One region of the Sporosarcina pasadenensis genome, then DNA from elsewhere that is predicted to be linked to it. Evidence: predicted binding sites of a transcription regulator. Region 1 holds the regulator's gene; the other holds the start of a gene.
The links. Region 1 encodes NrdR, which represses ribonucleotide reductase genes. Its sites were predicted from a motif close to AACACNATATATNGTGTT; they were not measured.
Positions count from the first base shown of each region.

Region 2: a site for NrdR is predicted at 2,162-2,179, ahead of AB1K89_RS10815 (vitamin B12-dependent ribonucleotide reductase). Genes of this name have one in related genera too.

Region 1 is NZ_JBFEGM010000004.1:149,042-156,491, forward strand. It holds gene thrS (threonine--tRNA ligase) at 1-366, opposite strand, end outside; T-box leader at 505-742, opposite strand; gene dnaI (primosomal protein DnaI) at 803-1,747, opposite strand; gene AB1K89_RS07665 (replication initiation and membrane attachment family protein) at 1,749-3,113, opposite strand; gene nrdR (transcriptional regulator NrdR) at 3,139-3,603, opposite strand; gene AB1K89_RS07675 (glyceraldehyde-3-phosphate dehydrogenase) at 3,728-4,750, opposite strand; gene coaE (dephospho-CoA kinase) at 4,878-5,474, opposite strand; gene mutM (bifunctional DNA-formamidopyrimidine glycosylase/DNA-(apurinic or apyrimidinic site) lyase) at 5,491-6,363, opposite strand; gene polA (DNA polymerase I) at 6,377-7,450, opposite strand, start outside.
Region 2 is NZ_JBFEGM010000007.1:19,372-26,821, reverse strand. It holds gene gcvPB (aminomethyl-transferring glycine dehydrogenase subunit GcvPB) at 1-662, shown strand, start outside; gene AB1K89_RS10825 (rhodanese-like domain-containing protein) at 722-1,099, opposite strand; gene AB1K89_RS10820 (lipoate--protein ligase family protein) at 1,206-2,042, shown strand; gene AB1K89_RS10815 (vitamin B12-dependent ribonucleotide reductase) at 2,211-4,772, shown strand; gene AB1K89_RS10810 (aminoglycoside phosphotransferase family protein) at 4,950-5,813, shown strand; gene AB1K89_RS10805 (Pr6Pr family membrane protein) at 5,880-6,548, shown strand; gene AB1K89_RS10800 (DUF1385 domain-containing protein) at 6,670-7,450, opposite strand, start outside.

The DNA of each region.
Region 1 (7,450 bases):
TTCAGGAAGGTCTTCGGCAGTAATTGGCGTCGGTGAATCGATGTCGTAGTAGAATCCGTTGTCGATGACCGGGCCGATGCCTAGTTTGGCTTCCGGGAATTTTCTTTTAACTGCCTGTGCTAAAAGATGCGCAGTACTATGACGCAGGATCTCTAGTGCTTCCGGTGATTGTGGTGTAATGATTGCAATATCGCCGTCTTCTTCTATCGGCGTTTTCAAGTCGATGAGCTGGTCACCGATTTTGCCGGCAAGTGCACTTTTTCTTAGTCCCGGGCTGATGGAACCTGCCACTTCTTCAGTTGTTGTGCCTTTCGGAAACTCTTTTATCGCCCCATCTGGGAATTTCAGTTGAATATTCTCTGCCATTGTAAACACTCCTTGTTTATCTTTATATAAATGTTGATTTCCGCTTCAGGCGGACGCTTTCCGCGGGCGTCGCCGCCTTCCGCTTCAATCAGCGCAACTCCATTTAATAAAAAAACAACAAAAAAAGCCCCATCCCTAGAAAGGGACGAAGCTGTTGTTCGTGGTTCCACCCTTCTTCCTTCCATCCGGTCATTCAACCGGAAAGATGAAGCTTGAAACGGCTAACGGGCCGGGGTCCGTCATCGGCTACTAAAGTTTTTTCACCGATGCTGCTCCAAGGTGGTAAATCGATCCTCTTCACTTCAGGGCTTCCAGCCAAACGACCCTGATCTCTGTAAGTGGATGAACCGATCCATGTCCTCTTCAATACATTTTCAAATATGATATCCATAAGTATAAGGAAAGTCTCAGATAATTGCAAGTGGTGAATTTCCGCTTACATATTTCTTCGGTTTTTCCCTTTCAACTGGACAGGCTTGGCAACCGATTTGATTCTCTCCATAATACGTGCAGCTTTAACCTCTTCTTTTTCACCGCGCTGCGTGTACGTCAAATGGTGTTGCAACTCGTCAAAATTGAAATTGGACGTGATAAACGTCGGCAATTTTTCCGCCATGCGGTATTGCAAAATCGTTCCAATCACTTCATCACGTGCCCAAGCGGACATGGACTCAGCTCCAAAATCGTCGAGCATGAGCACTTTCGCTCTTTTCACAAAGTCGATTTTTTCATTCAATGTCTGGTCTTGGATTGATTGCTTCATTTCCCTCAGGAATTCAGGGATATATACGACTACTGTCCGGATGCGAAGGTTGGCAAGCTCATTTGCTAGCGCACCGAGAATAAAGGACTTGCCTGTCCCGAATGGGCCGTAAATATAAAGCCCCCGTTCAGGAAGCTCCCCCGTTTCACTGACTTCACTCAGGAATTGCGCAGCGGCTTCAACGACAATAATTCTGCTATTGTCATGCTCCAGATCCACGTCATGAAGACGCGCCTCCATTACATCTTTCGGCATATGCATGCTGTCGATCATATTGGACACATTACGGCGTTCGTCATCCACAAGCTTATTCGGGCATTTAATATAGTCGAGATCGATGAAACCTTGGCTTAGCACAAGTTTCGGTTCGAACCCTTTCATCACATTGACACACCCTTCGACATTCGGGCATTTTTCGCAATGGTGGGAAGCTGTCGCATATTCATATAATTTTCCTAAGCTTTTGTCCACGACCGCTTTATCGATTTCATTCGAATGCTCGGTAATGAATTGTTGGACGCCAGGTGACTCCATCACTTCATTCCGTAATTGCTCATATCTCGCTGTAAGTTCAGAAGCGTTGAACACGCGCTTCAATGTATTTCCAATTCGCTCCAACTTATTTCACCCCGCTTTTCATTGCATCCAATTTTTCCTGCAGCTGCTGACGGCGTTTTTCATCTACGTCCGGATCTGTATTGGCTGGAGGTTGTTGTTCCTTGTCATCATCAGTTTTATAAAACCATTCCGGTACCTTTTCTACTCTTGAAGGTTTCCGGGATGACGGTTTCTTCTTACTTCCTTCATTTTGCCATTTAATATATTGATCATGTTCTTTTCGAGAAATTTCCATAGCTTGTTTAGCGGTCGCAATTTTATTATTCGCCCAATGCGACGCTATTCTTTCCGCATAGTTTTTTGTGATTTTACCGTCATTGCGGATAATTACATAGTGCAGCAGTACATTGACAACACCAACCGGGAAGCCATGTACAGTCACAAGCCTTTCTGCGAGTTGAACGTCAACCGGAAGCGGTTCTTTTCCTGTGTAGTCTCTCAGCATTTCTCGAGGCGACGTACTTTCCATGTAGAAAATGAATTTATCTTCCCGTGATTGAGGTTCCTCGATTGGCATATCCTGTTGTTTCGTAAACACTTTTTCAAGGATTGGAGCCGTCTGTGAAATATTCATCTTATAATAATCAACAGCCGCTTTTCGCAGTCGGTCTTCCGGAATCTTCATTGTGTTACCATCAATCGCCATCATGACGACCTTTTGCATATCGAGCGGGGTCAATGAATAGAGGAAGGCCAGTTTCTCGATCAATTCCTTCGACACTGTAGCGAGAGATGATTTCGGCACCATCTGTTCGGAAAGTCCTGCACGGAACAGATTGAAATCGAAATCGGAATAAGCGAACGGGATACCTGTTGATTCATTACGCCCCTTCAGTTGACCGCCTTCTTCCAACCCTTCAGATGCACTGTAAGGGATAGGCTTAAACACATCTAAAAAGGTGCGCGACACTTCTTTGTATTCTCCATCCAGCTGGTCTTCGACTGCAAAACGAGCCCTTAGACTGCGATACGCCTGTTCGCCGACCTTGCTGAAAAGAAAGGTCGATAATAGCGGGTCTTCGAAAAATGACTTCGCATCCATCGGCTGTAACAATTCATAGCAGAAAGCGCGGTCCTGCACATCTTGTTTGCAATATGTACGCAACAGGCCGATCGCTTCAAGGGTAATCCTCGCTTCAAACACTTTGACTAATGGCATTGTTAATAAATTCATTAAATAATAATGATTAAACTCAACTTCTTTTTCATACTCCGCATCAGCCCAAAGTGACATGAAAAGACTCATGGCATCAGGACCGATTAATGGTTGGTAGAACAATGTGAGGAGTTGCCGGTCATAATCCGAAAATGGGTGTGACAATTTAATTGTAAATGTATCGACTGGTTGTAATTCTTGGTAAAGCATTTTGTCGGAACCCCTCTTCCTTTAATCAGTTTTCATCGTTTTTCTTCTGCAAATTTTGCAGCTCTTCGATAAAAACGTTTATATCCTTATATTGACGGTAAACAGAAGCGAACCTGACATACGCGACTTCATCGACTCCGGCCAATTTTTCCATGACCATTTCACCGACGTCTTTCGAATCGATTTCGACAGTTCCCGAGCTTCTTAATTCTTTTTCTATTAAATACACAATATTTTTCACTGCTTCGAGATCAACTGGACGCTTTTCACATGCCCGAATTAAGCCCCGCAACAATTTTTCACTGCTAAATTCTTCCCGCGTACCATCCTTTTTCACGACAATGAGCGGCATTTCCTCAACTTTCTCGAAAGTCGTAAACCGGAAAGCGCATTTTTCGCATTCACGGCGTCGTCGAATGGATCGATTCTCTTCAGCGGGTCTGGAATCGATGACCCGGGTGCCATTATAATGACAAGCTGGACATATCATTTCTGCTTCCTCCGCATTTCCGTATAGTATATTGATTATAACAGAAGTTCGTCGAAAAAAAATCGAAAGGGAAGACAAAATCGCCCAAGTCGAATATCGACCTGGACGATTTTTTTATTTCAAATTAAGAATTTACTTTGGACTTTAATGCATTTCCAACTTTTATAGCCAATTCAACAACACGGGCTGAGTAACCCCATTCATTGTCATACCAAGCGAGGACTTTCACTTTACGATCACCCATGACAATCGTTGATAGGCCATCAATCGTCGCAGACTCAGTTGTCGTGTTGAAGTCGATTGATACGAGCGGTTCAGTCGTGAAACGAAGGATTCCTGCCATTGGACCTTCTGCAGCTTTAATGAATGCCTCATTCACTTCTTCGACTGTTACATCTTTTTTCACATCAACGACGAGATCGACCAAGGACACGTTCGGAGTCGGTACACGTAGGGCCATTCCGTGGATTTTCCCTTCAAGCTCAGGCAATACGAGCGATAGCGCTTTTGCCGCTCCCGTAGAAGTCGGGATGATCGATTGTGCACATGCACGCGCACGACGAAGATCTTTATGAGGATTATCCAGGTTTTTCTGATCGTTTGTGTAAGCGTGAACAGTTGTCATCAAACCGTTTTCAATGCCGAATGTATCATTCAAGACTTTTGCAACTGGTGCAAGACAGTTTGTCGTGCAGCTTGCATTGGAAATGACATCATGTTTTTCAATATCAAGCTTGTCATCATTTACACCTAGAACGATCGTTACGTCCTCGTTTTTCCCTGGAGCAGTCAAAATGACTTTCTTGGCTCCCGCATCCAAGTGTAGGGCAGCTTTATCACGTGCATTGAACGCTCCCGTCGCTTCAATGACGATGTCGACACCAAGCTCTTTCCAAGGAAGCTTTGCCGGATCGCGCTCCGCGATTAATTTGACCCGCTTACCGTTGACAACAAGGGCATCTTCCTCCACAACGACTTCACCATCAAAAACTCCATGATTTGTGTCATACTTAATCAAATGGGCTAGAGTTTCTGCCGGGTATGATGCATTTACCGCTACTACATCAACGTTATCCTTAGTGATAATTTGACGGAAAACCATGCGGCCAATCCGCCCAAAACCATTTATCGCTATCGAAGTAGTCATGAAAAAATCCTCCTGCGTAATGTTATATACTTTTTATCGTTTATCCGATAATTAGTATAGCACATTTTATCGCGGTGCAAATAGTTTGTGAACGAAATAACAATGTTCCACTTTTCAGAGAATACTATTATATGAATGCATTCCATTTCTTCAATATTATATCCAGCTGATGTTCCGTCTCTTCCAATGAACCGTTATTATCAATGACGGCATCCGCGCCCAATTCCTTCTCGGCAATCGGAAGCTGCGAGTTGATACGGGCATCCGCTTCGTTTTCATAGTAGCCGTTTCTAGCGATCAATCGCTCCCTTTGAATGGCTGGTGTTGCTGAAACGACGATTATTTTATCCACATACGACTGTAGCTTACTTTCGAAAAGGAGCGGAATATCCATGACGACGGTATTCGCCCCTTTTTCCAACCATTCTTCCTTTTGTCGTATCATTTCCTTCCGGACAGCCGGGTGAATGATCCCGTTCAGCTTTTTCCGTTTCTCCTCGTCATTGAAAATGAGGCTGCCGAGCTTTTCCCGGTTCAGCGATCCGTCCGGAAGAAGAACAGCAGACCCGAATGTTTCCGCAATACTAGTAAGAACAGGACTCCCAGGTTCTACAACAAGCCGCGAAATTTCATCCGCGTCGACGATTGGATACCCTTTCTGTTTCAACATCCGCGACACAGTGCTTTTACCGGTCGCAATGCTTCCCGTCAAACCGATGATCATTGAAATCATCCTTTCCTTACCTTTGGCATTGAGGACAATATACTGATGTCCTGCCGGCAATCTTCATGCTTTTCGTCTCCTTGCCGCAAGTACCACACACTTTCTTTCCATACATCTTTAGACGGGTCTGCATCGTCCCCGCTTCCCCGTTTATATTTCGATAATCCGAAATGGAGCTTCCGCCGGCATCAATGCTCTCTTGAAGGACATTCACGATTTCCCGGAACAACTCCCGCTTCCTCTTTTCACTGATCCGCTCCGTCGCTCGTCCAGGATGGATATTCATTCGAAACAGCGCTTCGGTCGCATATATGTTGCCGCATCCCGAAATGACATGACCATCCATAATAACCTCTTTAATCGGCTTTCGTGCGTATTTAGGTGTGGATGCCATCGCTAAAAAATGTTCGAGTGCGACTGCCTCAAACGGTTCAGGAGCCATTTTCAGCAATGGCAAATAATCCTCTTCCGCTTGCAACAGCCGCAATTCCCCGAACCGGCGGATGTCGGAATAGACGAGCATCCCTCCGTCAGCCATCTTGAATATGACGTGGATATGGTTCTTGAATTTCTGTTCAGTAACTTCCTCCAAGGAATCCACAACGAACCAAGCTCCCGTCATCCCGAGATGACTGACAAGCAAGTATGGTAAACCGGCCTTTTCTAAATGAAAATATATATATTTACTTCTTCTAGTGACGTCCACAATCGTCATTGCCGCTAGCTCTTCCTTGAAGTCTTCAAGAGTTTTTCCTTTGACGATTGCTTCCTTGCCCAATTCCTTTGATTTCCGTATCACTTCAGATACGCGCACTTCAGAAATGGTGCGGCCAATGGAGACAGGCGATAATTCGCGGACGACACCTTCCACTTCGGGCAATTCTGGCATTCTTATTCATTCCTCACTTCGTGTCGTACCAGGAGAGACCATACGCCCACTCAGCCTTTAATGGGACATCGAGTGCCAATGCAGATTCCATCACTTCCGGTACGATTTTCTTCAGTTTCTCAATTTCCTCCTCAGGCGCCTCAAAAATCAGTTCATCATGCACTTGAAGGAGCATTCTCGTTTTCATGTTTTCCTTCGTCAATCTTGCGTCCATATCGATCATCGCCTTCTTGATGATATCGGCGGCAGTCCCTTGAATCGGGGTGTTCATTGCCGTTCTCTCCGCAAAGCTGCGCAAATTGAAATTCGAACTAGTAATATCAGGCAAGTATCTTCGTCTGTTCATCATCGTGACGACATAGCCTTTCATCTTCGCCTCGGAGACGATATCCTCCATGTATTGCTTCACGCCAGGAAACGTCTCGAGATATGTGTCAATGAACTTTCCTGCTTCCTTACGGGTAATATTCAAGCTTTGGGATAGCCCGTAATCACTGATGCCGTAAACGATTCCGAAGTTGACCGCCTTGGCAGTCCGCCTCATGTCCGAGGAAACACCATCCTTATCCACACTGAATACGTCCATCGCTGTCTTCGTATGGATGTCTTCCCCTTCCCGGAATGCCGAAATCATTTTTTCGTCTTGGGACATATGCGCAAGGACACGCAGCTCGATCTGCGAATAGTCAGCGGCGAACATGAGCCAGCCCGGTTCTGACGGCACGAATGCCGCGCGGATTTTCCGGCCTTCCTCAAGCCTGATCGGGATGTTTTGCAAATTCGGGTTGATGGAGCTCAAACGTCCCGTTTGTGTCAATGCCTGCTGGAATCGCGTATGGATTTTTCCATCCTCATGGATTTCCTTCGATAAGCCTTCGATATAAGTGGAGTTCAGCTTTCCGAGTTGACGGTATGTCAAAATATAACTAATAATTTCATGCTCACTTTCAAGCTTTTCCAACACATCCGCTGCAGTCGAATAGCCTGTCTTCGTTTTTTTGATTGGCGTCAATCCGATTTTCTCGAACAGAATTTCACCTAGCTGCTTCGGAGAATTAATATTGAAAGGTTGTCCCGCCATCTCATA
Region 2 (7,450 bases), on a different contig from region 1:
ATAAGACATTTACAGGTCCGCATGGCGGAGGTGGTCCAGGTTCCGGCCCTGTCGGCGTAACGAAGGAATTGGCTCCATTCTTGCCGAAACCAATCCTTATCAAAGAGGAAGACCGTTATACTTTTGAATACGACGTTCCACAATCAATCGGGCGCGTCAAACCTTTCTATGGCAACTTTGGCATCTATTTGCGTGCGTACACATATATCCGCTCAATGGGTCCGGATGGCTTAAAAGCTGTCACGGAGAACGCGGTATTGAATGCAAACTACATGATGCGCAAACTGGAGCCTTATTTCGATCTGCCTTACAAGCAGCACTGTAAGCATGAGTTCGTATTATCAGGTCGTCGCCAGAAGAAATTGGGTGTACGGACATTGGATATGGCGAAGCGACTGCTCGACTTCGGGTTCCATCCACCAACAATCTACTTCCCGTTGAATGTTGAAGAGGCGATTATGATCGAGCCTACGGAAACGGAATCGAAGGAGACGCTCGATTCTTTCATCGACGTAATGATTCAGATTGCGAAAGAAGCAGAAGAGAATCCGGAAATCGTTCAGGAAGCCCCTCATACGACTGTCATCAACCGTCTTGACGAGACGAAAGCAGCTCGCCAACCTGTGTTGAGGTATACAAAAGAAGAGCCTGTGCATGCTTGATATGAAATAAAGAAAGGAGAGGCCCTGTAACCGGGTCTCTCCTTTGTCTATTCAATCGATTATTTACTTTTCACTTTGCCTGTCCATGTTCGGAATCCGCCTTGCAATTGATAGAGTTGGGTATAGTCCCGTTTCTTCAAGAACATAGCAGCTCGTGAGCTCTTCCCGCCGTTCTGATCATAAAGATAGACCGGCTTGTCCGGACGTATTTCTTTAAAGCGTTGACGGAACTGTGAATACGGGATGTTGCGGGCGCCTAAAATATGACCAGCCTCGAATTCCTTCGGTTCACGCACATCGATCAATTGCGCTTTTCTGTATCCTTCGATGAATTGCTCCTGCGTTAAATTTGTAACTGCTTTTTTGACACGAAACATCATGATGACAAAATACAAAATGATGGCGAGTATAACTGCTCCAAGAATATAATAATCCACAACCGTTTTTCCCCTTTCTTTCTATAGTTCCATTATAAAGAATGAGTAGCACTTGTTCAATGGGAATGATAAAATGATATGCATTGCTGGTAAGGGGGTAGATGAATTGGGGAAGACTGTTTGGCATTTTATCAATTCAAGAAAATGTTCACCATCATACAATATGGCGCTTGATGAAGCACTATTGGAATGGCATAGCAGGGGGGAGATCGGTCCCGTGCTCCGTTTTTATGAGTGGGAGCCTGCAACCTTGTCGATCGGATATTTTCAACGCGTCGAAAAGGAGATCGATTTGGAAGCGGTCGAGAAGCACGGACTCGGTTTTGTCCGTCGACCGACCGGTGGAAGAGGCGTCCTACATGAGCATGAACTTACATATAGCGTTATCGTAACAGAAGAATACCCTGGAATGCCGGAGACCGTCACAGAGGCGTATCGGGTCATTTCGGGCGGTCTTTTGGAAGGCTTCCGCAATCTCGGACTGCATGCTGAATTTTCAGTGCCAGTATCGAGGGAGCAGAATGAAAACTTGAAAAAGCCGAAAAGTGCCGTTTGTTTCGATGCGCCAAGCTGGTATGAACTCGTCGTCGAAGGGAAGAAAGTCGCCGGAAGCGCACAAACCAGACAGAAGGGTGTCATTTTGCAACATGGAGCAATCCTTTTAGGCTTGGACGAGGACAAGCTTGTGTCCCTTTTCAAGTTCGAGTCCGAGGAAAGTCGGAAGCGGATGCGCGAAAGCCTGCCGGAAAAAGCGGTCGCCATCGATCGATTGACCGATCGTTCCATCTCCGTGGAGGAATGTGTGGAGGCTTTTGCAAAAGGCTTTGAAACGGCATTAGATATCGTTCTTCAACCGATGGAACTTACAGAGGAACAACTCCTTTTTGTAAAAGAGATTGAACAGAAAAAATATGCGAATAAAGACTGGACGTTTAGAAAATGAGACTGGAACTTTTGGATTATTTTTTGCGTTAAACCGCATAATAGCAACTTCGGTTTTTCCTGTTCAAAATCTTGTCATTGATACGCGTTTCAATATGTAGTAGATTAGGGAATAGAATCAACACAACATGTTGTGTTAATAAAAATATACCAGAAGGAGGATGCGTTAATGGTAATTGTTTCGAAGCATCAGGAACCAATTCTGGACAAGGCGCGGCTGAATGAGGATATTGCCCAATTCCCGCAAGTGCATCCAATTACAGAAGACATGAAAATCGAACATAGCGGGGTATCAAGACTCGTCATGATCGATCGATATTCGTTCAAGGATACTGAAAAGAAAACATTAAAAGTCGGTGATTTCGTTGTTTTGACGGTCAAGGAGGATCCGAAGTTTCCAGCAAGGGGACTAGGTTTCATTACAGCGCTTGATAATGAAAATCGAAAAGCGGATATTTGGATCGAAAAAGAATATCGCAGTGCAATCGACAATCCCGAGAATCAGGAAACAGGCATAATCACAAGACCGATTGATGTCATTGAAAAGCCACTTGAAGTATTTTATGAGCAGATCGCTAAACGGAATGCGACAGGGCTTGCATCTGTCGAAAAGACTGAAGAGCAGCGAAAGGCATCATTCGATAAATTTTATGATCAACTCTCCAAAATGAACTTCATTCCAGCGGGCCGTGTATTATACGGGGCTGGATCGGATACTGAAGTGACATTTTTCAACTGTTACGTCATGCCGTTCGTGGCGGATTCACGAGAAGGGATTTCCGATCACCGTAAACAGGTAATGGAAATCATGAGCCGTGGCGGTGGCGTTGGCACAAACGGTTCGACATTGCGACCTCGTAACACGCTTGCTCGAGGCGTCAACGGGAAATCTTCCGGCTCAGTATCATGGCTCGATGATATCGCGAAATTGACACATCTTGTCGAACAAGGCGGTTCAAGACGTGGTGCTCAGATGATCATGCTTGCGGACTGGCACCCTGACATTTGCGAATTCATCATTTCGAAGATGCAGAACCCAAGGATTCTACGTTATCTTCTGGAACATACAGAAGACGAAATGATCAAGAAGCTGGCAGATGAAAAATTGAAATTCAAACCGCTAACTGCGCAAGAGGAAGCGATGTACCAAGGAATTCTCAACTATCGCACAATCCCTGGAATGGGCGGCTTCAATGAAGCAATCTTGAAAGACGCGGAGACGAAATTACGTGACGGCGGGACGTACTCTGTACACAATCCTGACTTTCTGACAGGCGCTAACATTTCCGTTACATTGACAGATGATTTCATGAAAGCTGTGGAAGAGGATGCTGATTATGAGCTCCGTTTCCCTGCAGTTGAAAAATATTCCCCTGAGGAAATGGCTGCGTATAATGAGGAATGGCATAAGGTCGGGGACGTGCGTGAATGGGAAAGTCTTGGATATGAAGTCCGTGTCTACCGAACAATTAAAGCACGCGCACTGTGGGATCTAATTAACATTTGCGCAACATACTCAGCAGAGCCGGGCATTTTCTTTATCGATAATGCAAACAAAGAAACGAACGCTAAAGCATACGGCCAGCAAGTCGTAGCAACAAACCCTTGTGGTGAGCAACCTCTTGCGCCATATTCTGTTTGTAATCTTGCGGCAGTCAACCTTGCAGAGTTTGCAGATAAAGAAACCAAAACTGTAAACTACGATAAATTGAAAGAAACAGTCCGTGTAGGTGTCCGTATGCAGGACAATGTCATCGATGCGACACCTTATTTCCTTGAGGAAAATAAAGTACAAGCCCTCGGCGAACGCCGCGTTGGACTTGGTGTAATGGGTCTTGCTGATCTACTGATCTATTGTGAGAAGGAGTACGGCTCAGAAGAAGGCAACGAACTTGTAGACAAAGTGTTCGAAACCATTGCGACAACGGCCTACCGTGAATCGATTGAGCTTGCGAAAGAGAAAGGTAGCTTCCCATTCCTCATCGGAAAGAACGATGAGGAAACAAAAGCGCTCCGGGAAGCATTCATCAACACAGGATTCATGAAAAAAATGCCGGAAGATATCCGTGAATCGATTTTAGAACATGGTATTAGAAACTCCCATCTATTAACTGTAGCTCCAACGGGATCCACTGGAACAATGGTTGGCGTTTCTACCGGCTTGGAACCATATTTTTCCTTTACTTATTACCGCAGTGGACGCCTTGGGAAATTTATTGAGGTCAAAGCGGGTATCGTTGAGGAATACTTACAACGTCATCCGGAAGCAGATCCGGACAACCTTCCTGAATGGTTCATTTCTTCAATGAGCCTGGCGCCGGAAGCACATGCAGACGTACAATGCATCATCCAGCGCTGGATCGACAGCTCAATTTCCAAAACAGTAAACGCTCCACGTGGCTATACAGTTGAGCAGGTGGAAAGTGTCTACGAGCGTCTTTACAAAGGTGGAGCCAAGGGTGGTACTGTGTACGTAGATGGAAGCCGAGACTCGCAGGTGTTAACGTTGAAAGCCGAAGAAAACGAAATGGAATCTGATTATGTGGAAGAGACCATCGAACAACGAAAAGTCGTACTCGTTAACACAATCCAAGACTTGCGTTCGACCAACGTCACAATCGGTTCAGAAGTCGGCGATACATGCCCTGTCTGCAGACAAGGAACTGTCGAGGAAATGGGCGGATGTAACACTTGCACCAACTGCAACGCACAATTGAAATGTGGATTATAATAAGATAACGGACTGTCCACTAAGTCCGAATAATAACTCAGGAGAAGAAAAACAAATGTTTTTCTTCTCCTGTTTTTCTTTTGTTTTGAATTTGAAATATTTGGTATAATGAACAAGGCGTTATTTTCAACAATCGGGCCATTTAGCGGCAAACATTTTAGAAAAAGGCGGGGTTGGATGTTAAATCGAGTCATTCAACAATTCAAATTGAATTTGTTATCAATTCAAGAGGTTGAAGATTCCCATAGCTCAACAGTTTATAAATGTAATTTGCTTAATGGGGAAAATGTCTTTTTGAAAATACCTTACACAAAATTGAAGTGTCAACGGGAATTGGAAGCCTATGAAATCTTAAAAGGTAGAGTTTCCATTCCTAACATGTTGGATTATTGGTCTGGTGATGAGGAGTGTCCCGGAGCGTTCTTATTATCCGAATTAAAAGGACAACCGCTAACAAATAAGGATTTACCCACAGTAGCGTTTCAGGTTGGGGTACTTCATGCCTCTATGCACCAGATTCAGCCACCTACTACAACACAGTTAATTGGCATACAAGACGAATTTCCGGACTGGTCTAATTTTGTGGAACGCCAATTTTATAGTTTCGCAAAGGATGTGAAGGAAGTTTTGGATGAAAGTATATACAGACTGGCCATTGAAAAGTTTGAACATATGAAACTGCAGCTCCCACCTTCAGATGGCCCAAGCTTTATACATATGGATTTTCGTCCAGCAAATATAATTGTTGATGAAGATAATATGTCAGGCGTGATAGATTTTGAAAGTGTACGATTTGGTTCAACAGAAATCGATTTCACTAAACTGTATCGTGATTTTTTAAGCTTTGATTTTAGCTTGTATCAGTCCTATCAAGAAGGCTATAACACCATAAGACCATTAATTGATTTAGAGGTTGTGCTGCCTTTTTATCAATTTACAGATGCTTTTAATAGTATTGGCTGGTGTAAACGCCGTGGAATTGAAAAGAACGCTTCATTTCTGGAGGAAAATCTTTCAATCCTAAAAAAAGTATTGCTATAAGCCACAATCGGACCATTACGTTAAAGAAAGGTATGAAGTAGGATTATAAATTATAAGAGGTGAATCATGACTAAGATATTTTCAAAAGAAAGGCTCACATTCACACAGTTTATACTTCATATATTAATCGCTACGATAGGGCTTATTAGTGTGCCATTGCATATACTTTTTTCTCCCGAACCACGTGTATCTATTACGAAATTCACAATCCATTCTAATATCATTGTCACCATAATATTTACAATAAGCACGATTGTTATTTTGTTAAAGAAAAAAGAAAGTCGTATGTTGGACTTGTGTAAAAATGCAGCCCTTATTTACATGATAGTAGTTTTAGCAACTTACCACCTTATCCTTTCGAGTGGTGGAGAATACAGTGGGCTGAGGATCATTACAAATTTTACATTACACTATTTAATTCCAATGTTAGTTATACTAAATTGGATTATTTTTGAAGAGAAAAAGTGGTATAGTTACAAATCAATCGTCTTATGGTTGTCTTTTCCAATACTCTACGGCGTTATATCATTAATAAGAGGAATGTATGATGGATTTTATCCTTACTTTTTCCTGAATCCGAATGGTCATATCCCTGATGGAGTTGGCAGCTATGCAAACGTAGCATTAGTCATAGTGGGTCTCACCTTTGTTTATTCCATGCTTGGTTATCTGCTAATATTAATGAATAGGGTTATTCTTAAATTGCAAAATACTAAAAAAGATATTGTGAAATGAAATAAATTTAATAGAAGTCCGCTATACGATTGTAGAAGAGTTACTCAGGTATGTATATTTTTACGTCGATTATAAAAAATATAAAAAGGAAGTGCCTCGGATATTGGGGCACTTCCTTTTGTTAATTCACCGGAACAGTCGATTCATTCATCTTTGGATTCGATGACTTTAAAATATCAACATTCTCAATTCCTTGCTCTTCAATTTCCAGCAGCTTATTGAAAGAGGCGATCGCCACTTCCACCTGCTGATCATCAGGTTCTTTCGTCGTCAATAACTGGAGCCATAATCCGGGATAACCTAGATACTTCAATACAGGGACATTGCGAAGGCTGTTCGTAAACTGCAATACTTCGAAAGATATCCCGATTACGACAGGAATCAACAAAATTCTGTTGACAATCCTTAGCCATAAAGGATCTGTCGGCACTAGAAAATAGATGAACATCCCGACAATCACTGTAAACAACAAGAAGCTGCTTCCGCATCTATAATGCAGGCGGGACTGCGCTTGGACATTTTCAACGGTAAGTGGAAGCTTGTTTTCGAAAGCGTTAATCACTTTATGCTCAGCCCCATGATATTTGAAGACCCGCTTAATTAACGGCGTCATGGAAATGAGGGAAATGTACAACAACAGTAACGAGAGTTTAAAAAAGCTTTCCAGCAATATTTGAGCTGTCTTTCCCGGAGCAATGAAATCTAGCATTTGCGCTAAAAAGACCGGTACGAGAGTAAATGCAAATTTACCGAACAAAAACGATAGCACGCCGACCGCGGCGACGCCGATCACCATGGCGAGCTTTGATGTTTCTTCGCCATTCTCTTCTACTTCTTCGCCGGGCATGACATCGTATCGCTCATTCGCAAACGTCAAGTGTCTGGATCCGATCCCAGCTGAT